2 regions of the Bradyrhizobium sp. USDA 4516 genome follow, and region 2 is predicted to be linked to the other one. Evidence: riboswitches for the same ligand, from Rfam matches in the RefSeq annotation. Region 2 holds a riboswitch; the other holds the start of a gene.
The links. Region 2 has a riboswitch for S-adenosylmethionine ahead of ACVI1L_RS16840 (O-succinylhomoserine sulfhydrylase). Riboswitches for the same ligand answer to the same signal wherever they lie in the genome.
Positions count from the first base shown of each region.

Region 1: it holds a riboswitch for S-adenosylmethionine, as region 2 does, so the genes downstream of both, metX (homoserine O-acetyltransferase MetX) here and ACVI1L_RS16840 (O-succinylhomoserine sulfhydrylase) in region 2, are expected to answer to the same signal.

Region 1 is NZ_JBSRXT010000001.1:1,828,302-1,838,925, forward strand. Features, by position in the region: gene ACVI1L_RS08605 (hypothetical protein) at 1-884, shown strand, start outside; gene ACVI1L_RS08610 (G8 domain-containing protein) at 952-3,831, opposite strand; gene metW (methionine biosynthesis protein MetW) at 4,011-4,700, opposite strand; gene metX (homoserine O-acetyltransferase MetX) at 4,697-5,902, opposite strand; SAM riboswitch at 5,988-6,067, opposite strand; gene ACVI1L_RS08625 (chorismate mutase) at 6,242-7,105, shown strand; gene hisC (histidinol-phosphate transaminase) at 7,205-8,302, shown strand; gene ACVI1L_RS08635 (prephenate/arogenate dehydrogenase family protein) at 8,307-9,239, shown strand; gene ACVI1L_RS08640 (VOC family protein) at 9,555-9,989, shown strand; gene ACVI1L_RS08645 (hypothetical protein) at 10,236-10,624, shown strand, end outside.
Region 2 is NZ_JBSRXT010000001.1:3,659,210-3,669,833, forward strand. Features, by position in the region: gene pimA (dicarboxylate--CoA ligase PimA) at 1-424, shown strand, start outside; gene ACVI1L_RS16820 (acetyl-CoA C-acyltransferase) at 421-1,608, shown strand; gene pimC (pimeloyl-CoA dehydrogenase large subunit) at 1,768-2,958, shown strand; gene pimD (pimeloyl-CoA dehydrogenase small subunit) at 3,145-4,290, shown strand; gene ACVI1L_RS16835 (SDR family NAD(P)-dependent oxidoreductase) at 4,414-5,187, shown strand; gene ACVI1L_RS16840 (O-succinylhomoserine sulfhydrylase) at 5,362-6,555, opposite strand; SAM riboswitch at 6,632-6,711, opposite strand; gene ACVI1L_RS16845 (2'-deoxycytidine 5'-triphosphate deaminase) at 6,846-7,952, shown strand; gene ACVI1L_RS16850 (hypothetical protein) at 8,116-9,165, shown strand; gene ACVI1L_RS16855 (MATE family efflux transporter) at 9,295-10,624, shown strand, end outside.

The sequences.
Region 1 (10,624 bases), 1.8 Mb from region 2:
CTGCGCGGAGCCACCGGCTCGAACTCACCAGGATAGTTCCGCCCTACACTGGCCCGTGGATGCCGAAACAGCTCATCGCCGAATATCCCTCTCCAGCCTACGCGCCGGAATATCCTCATGTCGCCATCCGTGACGATGGCAGCATCAGCATTTTGACCGTGCTCGCCAACTACACGCCATGTCCGGAGAATCAGGTCACGTATTCGGTCTACAAGAACGTCATCGCCTTCGAAGGCCGTTATGGCGAGCCTTTCGTCGCGCGGTGGAGCGACGCTACGGCCGACACCGTGGCCGATCCGGCGAATCACGGCGACAGCTGCCTCTATGGAGCGGACCGTTATCCGTTGGCGCATTTTTGGGACAAGCAATCGCACGCTATCTATTCGATCGTCCGCAGCGCCAATCTCGATGGAGTCGACGCCACGAACAGGGTGGGATCGAACGCCCGCTTTTCACGGACATTCAAGCTCTATCGCGACGGCACCCTGGTCGTGCCCGACCTTGCGCCCTACTTCGCGCAATATTTTGTCGACCCGGAGCATCCCTGCTACCGGCCAGAAAGCGCCTGTCATATCCATGCCATGACGATGACCCGTCTCGATAATGGAGAATTCGTCATCTTCGCCAACGCCCGCGACGATGACGCCGCGTTGACCTACTCAAAGATCGGCGTGATCTGGTCGAAGGATCTCCAGACCTTCTGCGAGCCGGTCTATCTGTCGACCTCCTACGGTCCCGGATACAGCATATTCGTCGCGCAACCCGACAAGAATGGCATGCATTCGGTGCGCAAGCTTGAGTTTCTCAACGCCGGCAACACGTATAATCCGGTGCAGCTCAATTACAATCAGCGTATGACCTTCTGGCGCTATTCCCTCGAATAGCACCGGCGCGATTTCGCAGACACGCAGCAATCAACAAGGGCGCGAGCAATTCGCGCACGCGCCGCTATCATTCGCCGCTTGTCGCCTGAGCGAACGTCGCGCGGATGTCTCTTTCCATCTCCTGTTCGAAATTGCACTTCCCGCAGTACTGCGCCTGCTTGTAGAACTCGTAGTTCCTTCCGCGCCTGACCGCCTGTTTTGTCACGGTGAGCGACAACGGCAGCGATGTCATGTCCCCCGCCGGATCGGGAAACTTCACATCGAGCGCGATATGGCCTTGCCCGTCGGGCCGCAATACTGGGAAATCTTGGATGAACGCCATCTTGGTGATGCGGTTGCCGACCATATCGGCGACGATTCCCTCCAGCCGATAGCCGTAGCGCACGTCGTCAGGGTGAATTTCCAGCTTGCGAAGCAAAGGATGCACGATCAGCTTTGGGCTGGTCTTCTTGACGAAGACAAAGTTGGGCTGCTCGGAACCGGGGGCGAACATCCAGCGGCTTTTTGCGACCTGGTCCTCCGTGTTGACGATATGCTGTCCGGCCAAAGGATAGAGCTCGTTCGAGGGATTTTGCGCAAACTCCATTTCCTTCGACGTCGGCGTCAGATTGTCCGCATCGACCAAGGCCATTGTCGCATTGCTGCGCGGAAGTGGCTTCGCATCGGCCGGCGCCAGCTGGCCGCCGAACGCGACGCCAAACCGGGCCTTGATTTCCCCGCTGGTCAGTCCCTTGAGATCGGTTGGCCCGCTATTCGCAAAGGGGACAAAGTTTTCGTTCTGCGACCCGAAATACAGCCGGAAAGTCTTGCCGGCGGAATCGTTCCAGAAAATCCGGTCGTTCTCGAAGAGCATGGCGACGTCGCCATTCGCCGGCACGGCCATATCCTTCAGATCGAAATTCGTCGTCGCTCCCTCGGACGGAACGTGAATATTCCTGAGCGTAACCACGCGGAACGGGCGATTCGCCGATTCGATCATGATGTTCGTTCGGTTGCGAAGGAACGCGCCATCGACGGCATTGATGCCGCGCCGCGGCAGCACCAATCCAGTGGGGAACCGCTCCGCCGTAACATTCTGGAAGGTAATGTTCTCGGTCTGGGAATTTCCCCCGATCGCAAAATCAGTATCCATGTGGCGTTCGCCGCCATAGGCGTAGACGTTGCGGATCAGCGTGTCCCGGACGTAGGGGATGAACAGCGCGTGCCGGCTGACATTCCAGACCGTGATATCCTCGATGAGGCTCTGGGAAGGATGCGGCGCAAGTAGCTTGTGATTCCAGATCTCGACCCCGTCGGTCGAGCCGGCGGCGTGGTTGCGTGCGAAATACAAATCGACGTCCGACGTCGAAATGCGGCCGTCCACATCGGCGTTGACTCGATTATCGGTGTTGCGTGCGTTGAAATAGGTACGGTTGCCGCCTTCCGCGAACGAATAACCGAACACGACGTAGGCTCCCGCGGCGTGTCCAAAAGCCCAATTATCCGCTACCCGGACGCCGGCGCTTTGCATCCAAAAGCCATGCCCCTGATGGCCATTGTCGAAGATCCCCATTCGGCTGACGATATCCTCGCCTGATCCGGTCGATCGGATGGCGAGATTGCCCCGAAACGATCCAATCTCCGTGCCGTTCTCCGCCAGGAAATGCGAGCCGGCGATCGCGAACGTCACATTGTTTTCTGCCAGGAGATGACCGCCATGGTTGACGATGCCATGCTTCGGACTTCCCCTCACGACACTGTTGCGCACCACGTGAGGCGGAATATCGATTCGCGCGCCTGAGACGACGTGGAAATGAAGCGCGTATCGACCAATAGTGTTGTCGTCGGATCCAGGGACCAGCTTTCCGGTCTCGTCGAGATCAGGTGCGGTCTGGGCCCGTTTCGTGTCGGTACGGCCGAGATCCCTGAACTCGGCGCCGTCGATGTTCACACCGGTCTGCCGATGCAGGAACATGATATGGCCGCGCGCCGAAAAGGACGCCGCAGCCTCGGAGCTAACCCTGACATTTCTCGTCAGGTTGCCAATCGGGACGGAGGTGCCGTCCGGCGTCAGATGCGAATATTTGAGCGGCCTATCGAGGACGATGCGCTCACCCTCGACGCTGACGATAATTGGCGTTTCGTCCTCGCTATTTAGATCGCTGGTCCCAGGTACGATCAGCTCATCTCCGGCCGACCAGTTCGACGCAGGCCGATCGAACTGGAACACTGCCACCCCGGCCACGAGTTGGCTCTGCGGTATCTTCCAGGCCGTCTTTTCGGCGCCATGAATCCGGATGGCGCCCATCGAAATGAGGCCACCGGCCATGTCGAATGGGTCGTGCTCCCGGTCTCGGAACGTCCGCGCGGCAAAGGTGAGCTTTGCGACGACAGTCTTCGAGACGGGAAGATCTACGGTCCCCATTTCGAGGGCGCCGTCGGGCGTCACCACAATCGTTCCGACCTTGACGGAAGTGGCCTGATCGGTACTCCAGACGAGAGCCCCATCGACGCGAATCCAGTCGATTTTGGCCGTGATCTCCTTGTCGATCTTGACGGTCAGCCCGGATGGAATGCGGACTTTCGCGCCGTCGGCAGGCGGCTTCCCTTGTACCCAGGTGGACGGCGCACTCCAATCGCCCGACGATGCGGCGATATCGGTCTCGGAGCACAGGGCTACCAGATCGAGCGCGGCGGAATGCTCTCGATGGCGAGCAAGGTCGGGGACGTGATCTGCCGCATGTCCGGACGCATGCGTGTCGCAACCTCCATTCAGCAGCGCCAGATGTCCGAGTTGATGCCCATCGGGGATGGACATATTGGCGGCCCACAAGACCCCGGACAGTGCAACGACGAGCAATAGCGCAATCGAGAAACCTGTTCGCATTGTCTTCCCCAGCAAGTGACCATTGCGCGTCAGCCCGATGACCACCAGTTCACGACTGATTCCATCATCTCTGATCCGCATGAGCCACTTTTACACGGCGAGCGCGAACAGGAAAGCTGTACATCGACAACCCAATCCTGTCATCGCCGACGATCTGCATCGGCGGAGATTCCACGTGTTCCTTTGAAGGGTCGAGCACCGGCCTCTGGCCGGTGCTGTGTGCGATCCGATGTCGCAGGTGGCGGCGACGGGTTGACGCTTCACACGGCTTTCACTTGGCCTTGTCGCTCGCCCCCTCCACCCCGGCTGAGCAGGAACACGCCCTGCTCGCCGAACATGTTCCACACCCACCACGGCAGGTTGAGCGGCACCGGACGGCCGTAGAGATCGAGCGCCACCGCGCGCTCCATCTTGACGTTGATCTCCTCGCAGAGCTGCACGAAATCCTTGATGGTGCAGAAGTGGATGTTCGAGGTGTCGTACCAGCTCGCCGGCAAATTCTCGGTGCGCGGCATGTGGCCGCCGATCAGAAGCTGCAGCCGCATCTTCCAGAACCCGAAATTCGGGAACGAGACGATGGCGCGCTGGCCAATCCGCAGCAGATTCTCCAGCACCACCTTGGGCTGCCGCGTCGCCTGCAAGGTCTGCGACAGGATCACGTAGTCGAACGCATCGTCGGGATAGTTGACGAGATCGGTGTCGGCATCGCCCTGCACCACGGCGAGCCCCTTGGCGACGCAGCCATTGACGCCCTCGCGCGACAGCTCGATGCCGCGGCCGTCGATGCCGCGGCTTTCCAAGAGCTGCAACAGCTCGCCATCGCCGCAGCCGACATCGAGCACGCGCGAGCCCGGCCGCACCATGTCGGCGACCAGCAGATGATCGGTGCGATGGCCGCCGGTCCGCTCCGGCGCGATGCCCGGCAAGGGCAATGTCTGCTGCATGCTCATGACCGGCCGCCGTCCTTCAGTCCGCGCGCCTTGGCTGCGGCCAGCAGGAAGGCACGGGAGATCTCGAGGAATTCCGGCACATCGAGCAGGAAGGCGTCGTGGCCCTTGTCGGTCTCGATCTCGGCGAACGACACCCGTGCGCTCGACGCGTTCAGCGCATGCACCAGCGCGCGCGATTCCGAGGTCGGAAACAGCCAGTCGCTGGTGAACGACACCACGCAGAACCGGGTCTGGATGCCGGTGAACGCCTTCGCCAGCACGCCGTTGTGGTCGGCGGCGATGTCGAAATAGTCCATCGCGCGGGTCAGATAGAGATAGGAGTTGGCGTCGAAGCGCTCGACAAAGGACGAGCCCTGGTAGCGCAGATAGCTCTCGACCTGAAAATCCGCATCGAACGAGAAGGTCGGCAGCTCGCGGTCCTGCATCCGCCGTCCGAACTTGCGATGCAGCGCGGCGTCCGAGAGATAGGTGATGTGCGCGGCCATCCGCGCCACGGCCAATCCGCGGTGCGGATGGGTGTCCTCGTCGACATAGCGGCCGCCGCGCCAGTCCGGATCGGCCATCACGGCCTGGCGGCCGAGCTCGTGGAACGCGATGTTCTGCGCCGAGTGGCGCGTCGAGCAGGCGATCGCGAGCGTCGAGAACACGCGCTCCGGATAGGCCGCGGTCCATTGCAGCACCTGCATGCCGCCCATCGAACCGCCGACCACACAAAACAGCGTCGTGATGCCGAGGCGATCGATCAGCATCGCCTGCGCGCGCACCATGTCGGGGACGGTGATGATCGGGAAATCGAGTCCCCACACCTTGCCGGTCGCGGGGTTCAACGACGCAGGGCCGGTCGAGCCCATGCAGCCGCCGATCACATTGGAGCAGATGATGAAGTATTTGTCGGGATCGATCGGCCGGCCGACGCCGACCATGGTCTCCCACCAGCCGGGCTTGCCGGTGACGGGATGGATGTTGTTGACATGCTGATCGCCGGTCAGCGCGTGGCAGACCAGGATCGCATTGGAGCGGTCGGCGTTGAGCTCGCCATAGGTCTGGTAGGCGATCTGGAACGGTGCGAGATCGACGCCGCAATCGAGCTTGAGCGGCTGGTCCATCCCGAACTTCGCCACCAGTGACGACGGACGGTCGGCCTCATGGGCGCGATCATCGCTCGGGGTTTGTGGGCTCGGTATCGGACGCACGTTGCTCATCTAGGCGACCCTGCCTCCGCGCGGGAGGGCTCGACGGACCTCAGGCCAATAAAAAACCCGGCCTGAACAAAGGTTCGGCCGGGAGCTGATAAGGTCCCCGGCCTGTTTAGCGAGTTGTTTAACGTGGCTGCAAGCCGGCCGGCTCAAATGACCACGGGACGCAGGGAACGTAGTCCCCACGCCCCCCGCCGTCAAGACAGCCCTGCCCACGGCCAATTGGTTAACCGAATGCGCAAGGCACGCCTGCGACGTTTCTCTTTGCTTTCGCTGCCCGTCTTTCCTAATCAGGGACCCTGTCCGACGCGGCACCGGGCCGCCCCGACGACAAGGTTTGAGAGCATGTCCAACCCACCCCCGTCGCCGCCCTCGCTGCAGGATCTGCGCAAGGAGATCGATGCGATCGACGAGCAGGTACACCGCCTGTTGATGGCGCGCGGCGACATCATCGACCGCCTGATCCAGGTCAAGAAGACCCAGGAGGTCGGCTCGGCATTCCGCCCGGCACGCGAGGCCAGCATGATGCGCGAGCTGGTGCGGCGTCATCGCGGCATCCTGCCGCTCGACACCATCGAGAGCATCTGGCGCGTCATCATCTCGACCTTCACCTATGTGCAGGCGCCGTTCGCGGTGCATGCCGATGTTTCGGTCGGCGAGTCGGCCATGCGCGACTCGGCGCGGTTTCACTTCGGCTTCGTGGTGCCTTACGTGTCGCATTTCAGCGCACAGGCCGCGGTCGAGGCGGTGGCGAAGTCGAAGGGCGACCTCGCGCTGGTCTCCGCGATCGCAAGCCGTACGCCGTGGTGGAATGCGCTCGAGGCCAGTGGCGCGCCGAAGATCATCGCGCGGCTGCCGTTCCTCGAACGCGCCGACCATCCCGCCGCGCTGCCGGTGTTCGTGATCTCGCGGGTCGCCGACGACGCCATGGTCACCGAAGTGCAGACCTGGAGCGTGCGCGTCTCCGGCTGGAACGCCGATGTCGCCCGGGCGCTTGCGCCGCTCGCCGAGATCGTCGCGGTCCCCGACACCGCTTTCGACGGCGCGGCGCTGCTGGTCTCGGTCACCGGACAAGACCTTAAGAACAAGGGTTTCGAGGCCATCAAGCTCGCCCTGATCAAGGCCGGCGCCTCGGTCCGCTCGTCGGCCCTCGTCGGCAGCCACGCAACGCGCTATACGGTGCCCTCTAACGGATCGGCCAGGACCTGAAGTAAGAGCCAGCCGCCCGTCCAGGCTTTTGTTTTGACGCGTTTTCTTCACGCGAACCGGTATCCACTTCGCTCGAAAACGCTCTGTTCGGAGTTGATGATGTCCCGCCCCGTGCCGAACCCCGGCATCCTCGATATTGCGCCCTACACGCCCGGCAAGAGCCCGGTGCCGGAACCGGGCCGCAAAGTGTTCAAGCTGTCCGCCAACGAGACGCCGTTCGGGCCGTCTCCGAAGGCGATCGCGGCCTACAAGGCGGCGGCTGACCATCTCGAGGACTATCCGGAAGGCACCTCGCGCGTGCTGCGCGAGGCGATCGGCCGCGCCTACGGGCTCGATCCCGACCGCATCATCTGCGGCGCCGGCTCCGACGAAATCCTCAACCTGCTGGCGCACACCTATCTCGCGCCCGGCGACGAGGCGATCTCGACCACCCACGGCTTCCTGGTTTACCCGATCGCCACCATGGCGAACGGCGCCAGGAACGTGATCGCGGCCGAGACCAATTTCACGGCCGACGTCGACGCCATACTCAAGGTGGTGACGCCGCGCACGAAACTGGTCTGGCTCGCCAACCCGAACAATCCGACCGGCACCTACATCCCGTTCGACGAGGTCAAGCGGCTGCGCGCCGCGCTGCCGTCGCATGTGCTGCTGGTGCTCGACGCCGCCTATGCCGACTACGTCTCGCGCAACGACTACGAGCTCGGCATAGAGCTGGTCGCGACCACGGACAACACGGTGGTGACGCACACCTTCTCGAAGATCCACGGCCTTGCGGCGCTGCGGATCGGCTGGATGTTCGGGCCGGCGCATATCGTCGATGCCTGCAACCGCATCCGCGGTCCGTTCAACGTCACGACGCCGGCGATGCTGGCGGCGGTGGCGGCGATCGAGGACACCGCGCATGTGCAGAAGTCGCGGACCCACACCGAACAATGGCGCAACTGGCTGACCGAGGAGATCGGCAAGCTCGGGCTGAAGGTGACGCCGAGCGTCGCCAATTTCGTGCTGATCCATTTCCCGACCGACACGGGCAAGACCGCGGCGGAAGCCGACGCCTATCTCACGCGGCGCGGCCTCGTGCTGCGCGCACTCAACAATTACAAGCTGCCGCATGCGCTGCGCATGACCATTGGCACCGAGGAGGCCAACCGCCTCGTGGTCGAGGGGCTGCGCGACTTCCTGGCCGGAAAGTGACATCGTGACCACCGCTCCGCTCTTCAAACGCATCGCGCTGATCGGCTTCGGCCTGATCGGCGGCTCGATCGCGCGCGGCGCGCGCGCGCAAGGGCTGGTCGGCGAGATCGTGACCACCGCGCGCTCGGAGAAGACGCGTGCGCGCGTCGCCGAACTCGGCATCGTCGATCGCGTCGTCGAGACCAACATCGAGGCGGTGAAGGACGCCGACCTCGTCATCCTCTGCATCCCGGTCGGCGCCTGCGGCCCGGTCGCCGCTGAGATCGCGCCGCATCTGAAGCCCGGCGCGATCATCTCCGACGTCGGCTCGGTGAAGGGCGCCGTCGTCAAAGACATGGCGCCGCATCTGCCTGACGGCGTCCACTTTGTCCCGGCGCATCCGGTGGCCGGCACCGAGCATTCGGGGCCGGATTCCGGCTTCGCCGAGCTGTTCATCAACCGCTGGTGCATCCTCACCCCGCCCGAAGGCACCGATCCCGCGGCGACCGACCGATTGCGAACGTTCTGGGCCGCGCTCGGCGCCAAGGTCGAGATCATGACGCCCGACCATCATGACCTCGTGCTCGCGATCACCAGCCATTTGCCGCATCTGATCGCCTACACCATCGTCGGCACCGCCGACGAGCTGGCGCAGGTGACGGAATCCGAGGTCATCAAATTCTCCGCCGGCGGCTTCCGCGACTTCACCCGCATCGCGGCCTCGGACCCGACGATGTGGCGCGACGTATTCCTCGCCAACAAGGACGCCGTGCTCGAGATGCTCGGCACCTTCAACGAGGATCTGTCGAAGCTGACCCGTGCGATCCGGCGCGGCGACGGCGAAGCGCTGTTCGACCACTTCACCCGCACCCGCGCCATCCGCCGCGGCATCGTCGAGACCGGCCAGGACTCCGCCGCACCCGACTTCGGCCGGCCGCATGCGAATTTGAAGACGTAAGCGGGACGACTTCTCTCCATTCGTCGTCCCGGCGAAAGCCGGGACCCATACTCCGCGGCGGGTGTGGTTGACGGGACTCGTCGTCCCAGCATCGCGCAACAATGACCAGCTGTGGTTATGGGTCCGGCTTTCGCCGGGACGACACCGAGTGTGTTGCGCTGCTTGTGGGTCACACGTCCGCATTCTCGCGACATGAATCGCTGATTGCCCGTCGGATTGTGTCGCCGCAGGGCCGACCCACCTACCGGCGGACGGAGCGAGCTGATAGCCTCCAGCAGGAAAGCCGGCGCGTCGCTGATGACAGGGAGCGATCAGATGATACTCAGTCCGGATCATGTGACTATCGCAGTGGCAGATGCCGGCCCGGCGATCGAATTCTTCGCACTGCTCGGCTTCAAGAAGACTCACGTCGCGACCATCGACGGCGGCGTTCCCGCCCGGTACATGGGCATGCCGGCCATGAGAGCGCAGCACATCACCCTCGCACTCGAAGGAGCGGATTTCGAAATCCAGCTGCTTCAGTTCGACCCGCTCCCGGGGACCGATCCGGGGGTGCACCCGACCAATCTGCGAAAGCTGGGCTTCAATCACCTCGCCTTCCGCGTCGACGACATCGAGGCGGCCACCGCGCACCTGGTGGCCAACGGTGTCACCATGCTGAGCGAGGAGATGGACTACATCAGCCGGAAGCTCCGGCTGTTCGAGGGCCCAGAGGGCATCACCTTCGAGTTGGTCCAGCGGGACGCCTGAGACTACGCTGGCCAGGGCCGTTTGCATTGCCCCAAGCGGCGCGGAATGATGTCGGCTTTTGACCCGAGCGGACCCGATCTTCGGCTAGCCCGGGCCAATATCCCGCCCCATTATCACGAGACCTCGGGCGCGCTATCATCCGGCCATTCTTTAGACAAGACTGAAGGGAGTGCTGGAGGCTGATCGCCCCTGACGGATAGCCGAGTCGGCACTCTTGGGTGACATTGGACGGAAAGGGAAACGTCAATGAACTCCACGCCCACTCCGAACCCAGTTGGATCGAACGATAGCCCGAGCGCGCGCGCCGACGAACGACTCGCGGAAGCCCAAAAGCAGATTGCGCGCGCCGATGAAGAACTCACGCGCTTGAGTGAACAGCTCGCAAGAATGGAGCGCGATGCCGCGTCCCACCCGTCGGCAAAGCCAAACCCGCCCTCGGTCGGACCCAACCCCGTTTCTTCCGGGCCCAGCCCTGCTTCTTCCGGACTTGCCTCGCAATCGCGGCCCGGAAGACCGGTATTCCGCGCCCTCACCGCCTTGTCGGTGGCAGCATGTATCGTGGTCGCTGCCCTGGCTTTGCAGTCGTCATATGGCGGGGAAGCCAAGCTGCTTGTCGCCCGTTGGGCGCCGCAGCT
Region 2 (10,624 bases):
CGACATCGGCTACATGGACGCCGACGGCTATTTCTATCTGGTCGACCGCAAGAAGGACATGATCATCTCCGGCGGCTTCAACGTCTATCCGCAGATGATCGAGCAGGCGATCTACACCCATCCTGCCGTGCAGGAGGTGATCGTGATCGGCATTCCCGACGATTACCGCGGTGAGGCGGCAAAGGCCTTCATCAAGCTGCGCGACGGCGAGAAGACCTTCTCGATCGACGAGCTGCGTGCATTCCTCACCGGCAAGGTCGGTAAGCACGAACTGCCGGCGGCCGTCGAGTTCGTCGACGAATTGCCGCGCACCCCGGTCGGCAAGCTGTCGCGTCACGAATTGCGCCAGCAGCAGCCCAAGACTGCTCAAACCGAGACATCTCAATCCACGCAACAACAGACTGCATCAGGATCTCGCTCATGACCGGCGCCGTTATCGTCTCCACCGCCCGCACGCCGATCGGCAAGGCCTATCGCGGCGCGCTCAACGTCACCGAGGGCGCGACCTTGCTCGGGCACGCGATCGGCGAAGCGGTGGCGCGCGCCAAGGTCGATCCGAAGGAGATCGAGGACGTGGTGATGGGCGCGGCGATGCAGCAGGGCGCGACCGGCGGCAACATCGCGCGCAAGGCACTGCTCCGCGCCGGGTTGCCGGTGACCGTTGCCGGCACCACGATCGACCGCCAGTGCGCCTCCGGCCTGCAGGCGATTGCGCTCGCCGCGCGCTCGGTGATCTTCGACGGCGTCGAGATCGCGGTCGGCGGCGGCGGCGAGTCGATCTCGCTGGTGCAGAACGACAAGATGAATTCCTTCCACGCCCAGGATCCGGCGCTGCTCAAGATCAAGGGCGAGGTCTACATGCCCATGATCGACACCGCCGAGATCGTCGCCAAGCGCTACAACATCTCGCGCGAGAAGCAGGACGAGTATGGGCTGGAAAGCCAGCGCCGCACCTCGGCCGCGCAGCAGGGCGGCAAGTTCAAGGAAGAGCTCGCGCCGATCACCACCATGATGGCGGTCACCGACAAGGCGACCGGTGCCGTCACGATGAAAGAGGTGACGCTGTCGCAGGACGAAGGTCCGCGGCCGGAGACCACGGCCGAAGGGCTTGCCAGCCTCAAGCCGGTGCGCGGCGACGGTTTCACCATCACCGCCGGCAATGCCAGCCAGCTCTCGGACGGCGCCAGCGCCTCCGTGATCATGAGCGACAAGGAAGCCGCCAAGCGCGGGCTGAAGCCGCTCGGGATCTTCCGCGGCTTCGTCTCCGCCGGCTGCGAGCCGGACGAGATGGGCATCGGTCCGGTGTTCGCGGTGCCGCGGCTGCTGAAGCGCCATGGCCTCAAGGTCGACGACATCGATCTCTGGGAGCTCAACGAGGCCTTCGCGGTGCAGGTGCTCTATTGCCGCGACAAGCTCGGCATCGATCCGGAGAAGATCAACGTCAATGGCGGCGCGATTTCGGTCGGCCACCCTTACGGCATGTCGGGTGCGCGGCTCACCGGCCACGCGCTGATCGAGGGCCGCCGCCGCAAGGCCAAGTACGCAGTCGTCACCATGTGCGTCGGTGGCGGCATGGGCGCGGCCGGCCTGTTCGAGGTGTTGCAGTAGGATTGTCGTCCCGGCGAAGGCCGGGACCCATACGCCGCGGCTTCTCTTTGGGCACATGCGGCAGCCGGCGTTGTCAAACACGAAAGCCGGTGGTTATGGGTCCCGGCCTTCGCCGGGACGACCAGGAAAGAAGCAGTTGAATTTCAAAAGGAGGATCCGATGGATCTCGCTTTCACCAAGGAAGAGATAGCGTTTCGCGAGGAGGTGCGGGAGTTCTTCAAGAACAACGTGCCGCCGGAGACCCGGCGCAAGCTGCAGGAAGGCCGCCATCTGTCGAAGGACGAGATGGTCACCTGGTGGCGCATCCTCAACAAGAAGGGCTGGGGCGTCACCCACTGGCCGAAGGAATATGGCGGCACCGGCTGGAGCACCGTGCAGCACTACATCTTCAACGAGGAGCTGCAGTCCTATCCGGCGCCGCAGCCGCTCGCCTTCGGCGTCAGCATGGTCGGCCCGGTGATCTACACCTTCGGCAACGAGAAGCAGAAGAAGGAATATCTGCCGCGCATCGCCAATGTCGACGACTGGTGGTGCCAGGGCTTCTCGGAGCCGGGCTCGGGTTCGGACCTCGCGTCGCTGAAGACCAAGGCCGAGCGCCGTGGCGACAAGTGGATCATCAACGGCCAGAAGACCTGGACCACGCTCGCCCAGCACGCCGACATGATCTTCTGCCTCTGCCGCACCGATCCGGCCGCGAAGAAGCAGATGGGCATCTCCTTCATCGTGTTCTCGATGAAGTCGAAGGGCGTCACCGTGCGCCCGATCCAGACCATCGACGGCGGCCACGAGGTCAACGAGGTGTTCTTCGACGACGTCGAGGTGCCCTACGAGAACCTGATCGGCGAGGAAAACAAGGGCTGGGATTACGCCAAATTCCTGCTCGGCAATGAGCGCACCGGCATCGCCCGGGTCGGCGTGTCGAAGGAGCGGCTGCGCCGCATCCGCGCGCTGGCCTCCAAGGTCGAGTCCGGCGGCCGTCCGGTGATCGAGGATCCGGCGTTCCGCGAGAAGCTCACGGCCTGCGAGATCGAGCTGAAGGCGCTCGAACTCACCCAGCTCCGCGTCGTCGCCGACGAGGGCAAGCACGGCAAGGGCAAGCCCAATCCGGCGTCCTCGGTGCTCAAGATCAAGGGCTCGGAGATCCAGCAGACCACCACCGAGCTGTTGATGGAGATCATCGGTCCGTTCGCCGCACCCTATGACGAGCACGGCGATGCCGGCTCGAACGAGAGCATGGATTGGACCGCGCAGATCGCGCCGAGCTACTTCAACAACCGCAAGGTTTCGATCTACGGCGGCTCCAACGAGATCCAGCGCAACATCATCAGCAAGGCGGTGCTGGGACTGTAGTTTCCTCTCCCTCTCCCCGCGCTTGCGGGGAGAGGGTTGGGGTGAGGGGCATCTCTCCGAGCAACGACTGCCGAGAGACCTGTACCCCCTCACCCGGATCGCTTCGCGATCCGACCTCTCCCCGCAAGCGGGGCGAGGTGAAGAGGCCCCGGCTTGAACAACGATCAGTTAGTTAAGGGAACGAACATGGATTTTGATCTGTCCGAGGAGCAGCGGCTTCTCAAGGAAAGCGTCGACGGGTTGCTGGCGGATGCCTACGACTTCGATGCGCGCAAGAAGTACATGAAGGAGAAGGGCGGCTGGAGCAAAGCGCTCTGGAGCAAGCTCGCCGAGCAAGGCCTGCTTGGTCTGCCCTTCGCGGAGACCGACGGCGGCTTTGGCGCCGGCGCGGTCGAGACCATGATCGTGATGGAAGCGCTCGGCAAGGCGCTGGTGGTCGAGCCTTATCTCGCCACCGTCGTGGTCGCCGGCAGTTTCCTGCGCCATGGTGGCTCGGCCGAGCAGAAGGCCAAGTACATTCCCGGCATCATCGACGGCAGCAGGACCTTTGGCTTCGCCCAGCTCGAGAAGAACTCGCGCTATGACCTCTTCGACGTCGTCACCAGCGCGAAGAAGAAGGGCGACGGCTGGGTGATCGACGGCGAGAAGTTCGTCGTGCTCAACGGCGAGAACGCCGACACCTTGATCGTGACCGCGCGCACCAAGGGCGGTCAGCGCGACAAGACCGGCATCGGCGTGTTCCTGGTTCCGGCGGATGCCAAGGGCGTCACCAGGAAGGGCTATCCGACCCAGGACGGCCTGCACGCGGCCGACATCACCTTCACCAATGTCGAGGTCGGTGCTGACGCTGCGATCGGCGATCCCGAGAACGGCCTGCCCCTGATCGAGCGCGTCGCCGACGAAGCCCGCATTGCGCTGTGCGCGGAAGCGGTCGGCGCGATGGACGAGTCGCTGAAGGAGACGGTCGAGTACATCAAGACCCGCAAGCAGTTCGGCGTTGCGATCGGCTCGTTCCAGAGCCTGCAGCACCGTGCCGCCGACATGTTCGTGGCGCTGGAGCAGGCCCGCAGCATGTCGATGTTCGCCACCATGGCGTCGGACTTCGACGATGCCAAGGAGCGTGCGTCGGCGGTTGCCGCCGCCAAGGTGCAGGTCGGCAAGTCCCTGAAGTTCGTCGGCCAGCAGTCGATCCAGCTTCACGGCGGCATCGGCATGACCATGGAAGCCAAGATCGGTCACTACTTCAAGCGGCTGACCATGATCGAGAACACGCTCGGCGACACCGACTATCACCTCCGTCGCGTCAGCGAGGGCGGCGGGTTGTTGGCCTGAGCCATCTCCGTCATTCCGGGGCTCGCGAAGCGAGAACCCGGAATCTGGCGCCGTAACCTCTGGATTCCGGGTTCGCGACTGCGTCGCGCCCCGGAATGACGTGCAAATAACAGGGAAACAACAATGAAAAACACCCCGTTCGATCTCACCGGCCAGGTCGCGGTCATCACCGGCTCGAGCCGCGGCATCGGCCGCGCATCGGCGGAGCTTTTGGCAAAACTCGGCGCCAAGGTCGTGATCTCCTCGCGCAAGGCGGATGCCTGCCAGGAAGTCGCCGACGGCATCAAGAACGCGGGCGGCGATGCGCTCGTCATCCCCTGCAACATCGCGCGCCGCAGCGAGGTCGAGGCGCTGGTCTCGGGGACGATCAAGCATTACGGCAAGATCGACATCCTGGTGTGCAACGCCGCGGTGAACCCGTATTACGGCCCGCTGCTCGACATCACCGACGAGGCGTTCGACAAGATCATGGGCTCGAACGTCAAGAGCAACATCTGGCTGTCCGCGCTGGCGATCCCGCAGATGGCCGAACGCGGCAAGGGTTCGGTCGTGATCATCTCCTCGATCGGCGGACTTCGGGGTTCTACGGTGATCGGCGCCTACGGCATCTCCAAGGCCGCCGACTTCGCGCTGTGCCGCAGCCTTGCCGGCGAGTGGGGCCCGAAGGGCGTGCGCGTCAATTGCGTGGCGCCGGGCCTGGTGAAGACCGATTTCGCCCGCGCGCTGTGGGAGGACCCGGACAATCTGAAGCGCCGCACGGCGTCGACGCCGCTCCGCCGCATCGGCGAGCCCGACGAGATCGCCGGCGCCGTGGCCTATCTCGCCTCCGATGCCTCGACCTTCATGACCGGCCAGACCATCGTGGTCGACGGCGGCGTCACGACGGCTGCGACGTAAGGTCAAACGCTCTAAGAGATAGCGCGCAATCGTCCCACGATCTCGTCATGCCCGGCCTCGTGCCGGGCATCCACGTCTTTGGCGGTTGCTGCGAGCAAGACGTGGATGGCCGGGACAAGCCCGGCCACGACGACGCCGAAAGAACAGCGCACGCCGCCCGCGAGAGGCGTTTGCTCAGACCTGCTCCAGCGCGCGCTCAAAATCCTCGATCAGGTCGTCGGGATGCTCGAGCCCGGCCGAGAAGCGAATGAAACCTTCGCTGATACCAAGTTCGGCGCGGGCCTCCGGCGCCAGGCGCTGATGCGTCGTGGTCGCGGGATGCGTGACGAGGCTCTTGGCGTCGCCGAGATTGTTGGAGATGCGCGAGATCTTCAGCGCGTTGAGGCAGCGGAAGGCGCCAGCCTTGCCGTCCTTCACCTCGAAGCCGACCAGTGTCGAGCCGGCGCCCATCTGCTTCTTCACCGTCTCGGCCTGCGGATGGTCGGGGCGGCCGGGATAGACCAGCCGCGTGATCTTCGGATGCTTGGCCAGCGCCTCGGCGATCTTCGCCGCGTTCTCGGTCTGGGCGCGGACGCGCACGCCGAGCGTCTCCAGCCCCTTCAGCAGCACCCAGGCGTTGAACGGCGACAGCGACGGCCCGGTCTGGCGCATGAAATTGTGGATGTGCTCGGCGATGAAGGCCTCCGACGACAGGATGACGCCGCCGAGGCAGCGGCCCTGGCCGTCGATATGCTTGGTTGCGGAATAGACCACGACGTCGGCGCCGAGCGACAGCGGGCTCTGCCAGATCGGCGTCGCAAACACGTTGTCGACGATCAGCCGGGCGCCGCCGCTATGCGCGATCTCTGCGATCGCGCCGATGTCGAGCACGTCGAGCGTCGGATTGGTCGGGCTCTCCAGGAAGAAGGTCTTGGTGTTCGGCCGCAACGCGCGCTGCCACTGGTCGAGGTCGAGGCCGTCGACCAGCGTCGTCTCGATGCCGTAGCGCGGCAACAGGTCCTGCACCACGTAGAGGCAGGAGCCGAACAGGGCCTTCGAGGCCACCACATGATCGCCGGCCTTCAGCGGGGCGAGGATCGCGGTGGTCACCGCGGCCATGCCGGTCGCGGTCGAGCGCGCGGCTTCCGCGCCCTCGAGCTCGATCATGCGGCGCTCGAACATCGCAATGGTCGGGTTGGAATAGCGCGAATAGATGAAGCCGGGGTCCTGGCCCTTGAAGCGCGCCTCGCATTGCTCGGCGGTGTCGTAGACGTAGCCCTGGGTGAGAAACAGCCCTTCCGACGTCTCCCCGAATTGCGAGCGCAGCGTACCGCCATGGACGAGACGGGTTTCGGGACGAAAGCGGGCCGTGGTTTCAGATTCAGACATGTGACCTCCGAGGTGGCCATTTCCCCTGGGAACTGGCCACAAAAAAACCGGCCTGGAGCAACCTCCACAAGCCGGGATCACACTGTCCCCGGCCTGTTTAGCGACTTATTTAACGTGGCTGCAAGCCGGCCGGCTCAAATCACCACGGGATAAGTGCAGCTGATATTCCCTCGCGCCCTTTCCGTCAAGACGGTCATCGGATAACCCGTAAAAGCCCATATTTTGGGGCTTGATGGCCGCCTGGAGTATGATTTTTCGGTCATCTCAAGGGATCGCCGAGGGACCGCATCGTGTCGTTCACGCTGGAAGATGAATCCAACGGAATCCTGCCCGACCGCATGATCGCGGAGATGGCGGAGGCCGGCCTCATTCTGCCCGCCTATGACTTCGTCGAGAGCCAGATCCAGCCGGCCAGCCTCGATCTGCGCCTCGGTGACATTGCCTACCGGGTCCGTGCCAGCTTCCTGCCGGGACCCGATGCCACCGTCGCCGAGCGGATCGACGAGCTGAAGCTGCACGAGATCGATCTGTCCGACGGCGCGGTGCTGGAGACCAACTGCGTCTACATCGTGCCGCTGCTGGAGAGCCTGGCGCTGCCGCCGGAGATCGTGGCCGCGGCCAACCCGAAGAGCTCGACCGGACGGCTCGACGTCTTCACCCGCGTGATCGCCGACGGCACCCGCCGCTTCGACATGATCGGCGCCGGCTATCACGGCCCGCTCTACGCCGAGATCAGCCCGAAGACGTTTCCCGTGCTGCTGCGCGAGGGTTCGCGGCTCAGCCAGGTCCGCTTCCGGATCGGCGAGGCGACGCTGACCGCCGACGAGCTCGATGCGCTGCATGCCGCCGAGCGGCTGGTCGACGCCGCCAATGCCGATCTCACCCATGGCGTCGCGCTCTCGGTCGATCTCTCCGGCGAGAGCTCGGGCGGCTTCGTCGGCTATCGCGCCAAGCGCCATACCGGCGTGGTCGATGTCGATCGCCGCGGCGGCTATGCTGTCGACGACTTCTGGGAGCCGATCAAGGCCCGGCCCGACGGCAGTCTCATCCTCGATCCCGGCGAGTTCTACATCCTGGCGTCGAAAGAGGCGGTGCAGGTGCCGCCGGACTACGCCGCGGAGATGGTGCCGTTCGATCCGCTGGTCGGCGAATTCCGCGTCCATTATGCCGGCTTCTTCGATCCCGGCTTCGGCTATGCCGGCGCCGGCGGAAAGGGGGCGCGCGCCGTGCTGGAGGTGCGCTCGCGCGAGGTGCCGTTCATCCTCGAGCATGGTCAGATCGTCGGCCGCCTCGTCTATGAGCGGATGCTCGAGCGCCCCGACGCGCTGTACGGCCAGCGCATCGGCTCGAACTATCAGGCGCAGGGCCTGAAGCTCTCCAAGCATTTTCGCGTGTAATTCCGTTTCGCGCGCGTGTAATTCCGTAGCCCGGATGAAGCGCTAGCGAAATCCGGGGCGCTGCATACGCGCATTGAGCCGCCCCGGATTGCGCTTCGCTGCATCCGGGCTACGATTGCGCGCGCGAGGCTTTATCTCGCCAACAAGAACAGCGGGAGCAGACATGACCGGAGAGCAGGACGCGCGCGAAACGCAGTGGCGGAAGTGGCGCAGCGTCGCCGATCTCTATCACGCCTTCTTCACCGGGCTGATCCTCACCGTCGTCACGCGGCGCGGCACGGCTGATGCCGCCGAGTTCGTCTTCCGCGTGTTTCGTCGCCAGCAGCAGGAGCGCTTCCTGCCCGGCTTGAAGAAGCTCGGCCTCGACAGCCTGCCGCCGGCGGTCGCGGCCGCGCAGTATCATTATCTTTCCAACTGGATCGGCGGCGTGCATGTCGAATACATGTACGAGACCGACCGCAAGGCCTGGATCCGCTATCCGCCGCCGCGCTGGATCTGGAAGGGCACGGCGATCTGCGGCGTGCCCGGTGAGGTCTCGCGCGCGATGCTGCGCGGCTGGCACGCCAACAACGGTGTCGCGCTCGGGGAATTGCGGCTCGGCTTCGTCTGCACCAAGCAGTGTGTCGACGGCCAGGACGGCCTCGAAGGCTATTACTGCGAGTACGATCATCCGCTCGAGCTCGACCAGCGCCTGGTGTTCGCGCGCCATATCGAGGCGCCGCTGTTCGATCCGAACTCCGCGCCGGCGCTGCCGGTCGACAGCTGGCCGAAGCCGCGGCTGGAAAAGGCCTATCGCAACTACGCGATGGAATATGTGAAGACGGCCGCGCCGGTCATCGTGCAGGTGTTCGGCCCGGAGGACGCGAGCTATCTGCTGCATCTCACCGGCAGACTGATCGGCATGCAGTATTACGACGAGGTCGCGCAGGCGCTCGGCGGCCGCCGTGGCCGTGCCACGGAATTTGCCGCATTCCTGCGCACTATCTTCGAGTCGCAGGACGATATTGCTGACATCACCGAATCCGAGGGCCAGTTCGAAATCCGCCAGCAGGGCTGGAAGCTGATGGCCGACGTGGCCGACTATCATCCGGCCTGCGCCAGCGTATTGACCGGCCTGTTCGAAGGGCTGGCCGCCGGCTGCGGGCGGCGTATTCCGGTGCATCTGAAGCCGAACAGCGCCGCCGGCGCGCCGTTTGTCTGGTCGATCGGCTAGCCCCAAGGTTCATCCGGGTTCACCTGCAATCGCGCAGGCCCCCCTTGCGCCCCGCGCACGTGGATTCCGCCGCCGCCATGGTAGGGAAACACCATGGCGCGGCTCCCCAGATCGCGCGTGGGAGTAGAAATGTCCGATCTCGGCCTCGCCGAAATTCCTGTCGACGAACAAGAGCGGCCGCTGCCGCCGCCGGTGACCAAGCCGGCGCGCAATGCGCTGCTCGACGGGCCGATCCTGCGCACGCTGCTATGGCTGGCGTGGCCGAACGTGATCGCCCTCTCCGCCGGCACCTGCGTCGTCATCGCGGAGACTTCGTATATCGGCCGGCTCGGCGTCGAGTCGCTCGCGGCGATGGCGCTGGTGTTTCCCTGCGTGATCCTGACCATGACGATGTCCGGCGGCGCGATGGGCGGCGGCGTCGCATCCGCGATCGCGCGTGCGCTCGGTGCCGGCGAGATCGAGCGCGCCTCGACGCTCGCGATGCATGCGCTGCTGATCGGCCTGACCTTTGGTTTGACGTTCATGCTGGGCATGCTGATCTTCGGCCCGCGCCTGCTCGAATTGCTCGGCGGCCGCGGCAATGTGCTGGCGCAGGCGATTGCCTATTCGCAGGTGTTCTTCGGCGGCGCGATCCTGCCCTGGCTGATGAACACCATGGCCGGCATCCTGCGCGGCACCGGCAACATGAAGCTGCCGTCGACCATGATCCTGTCCTCGGCGGTGTGGCAGATCATTCTCGGCGGCACGCTCGGGCTCGGTCTCGGTCCGGTGCCGCAATTCGGCATGCGCGGCGTCGCCGCGGGGTCGCTGATCGCCTATTCGATCAGCATCAGCGTGATGGGCTGGTATCTGTTCTCGGGCCGTGCCCGCGTGAAGCCGAAACTCAAGGGGCTGCGCGTGCAATGGGCGATGTTCATCGACATCCTCAAGGTCGGCGCGGTGTCCTGCTTCTCGCCGTTGCAGTCGGTTCTGACGATCTCGATCTTCACCCACATGCTGGCGCAGTTCGGCACCGCGGTGCTCGCCGGCTACGGCATCGGCGCGCGGCTCGAATTCATGCTGACCTCCGTCGCCTTCGCGGTCGGCATCGCCTCGGTGCCGATGATCGGCATGGCGGTCGGCGCCGAGCGCGTCGCGCGCGCCCGGCGCATCGCCTGGACCGCGGGCACGGTGTCGTTCCTTGCGGTCGGCGTGGTCGGCAGCTTCATCGCCGTCTTCCCCGACCTCTGGGTCAATCTGTTCACCAATGATCCGCACGTGCGGGCGACCAGCCATCAATATCTCTCGACCGCCGCGCCGATGTACGCGTTCATCGGCCTTGCGATGTCGATGTATTTCTCCTCGCAGGGTGCCGCGAAGGTGCTGGGTCCGGTGCTGGCGCAGACAGCGCGGCTGATCTTCATCGGCACCGGCGGCTGGTGGCTGTCGACGCATGAGGCGAGCGCGCAGAACTTCTTCG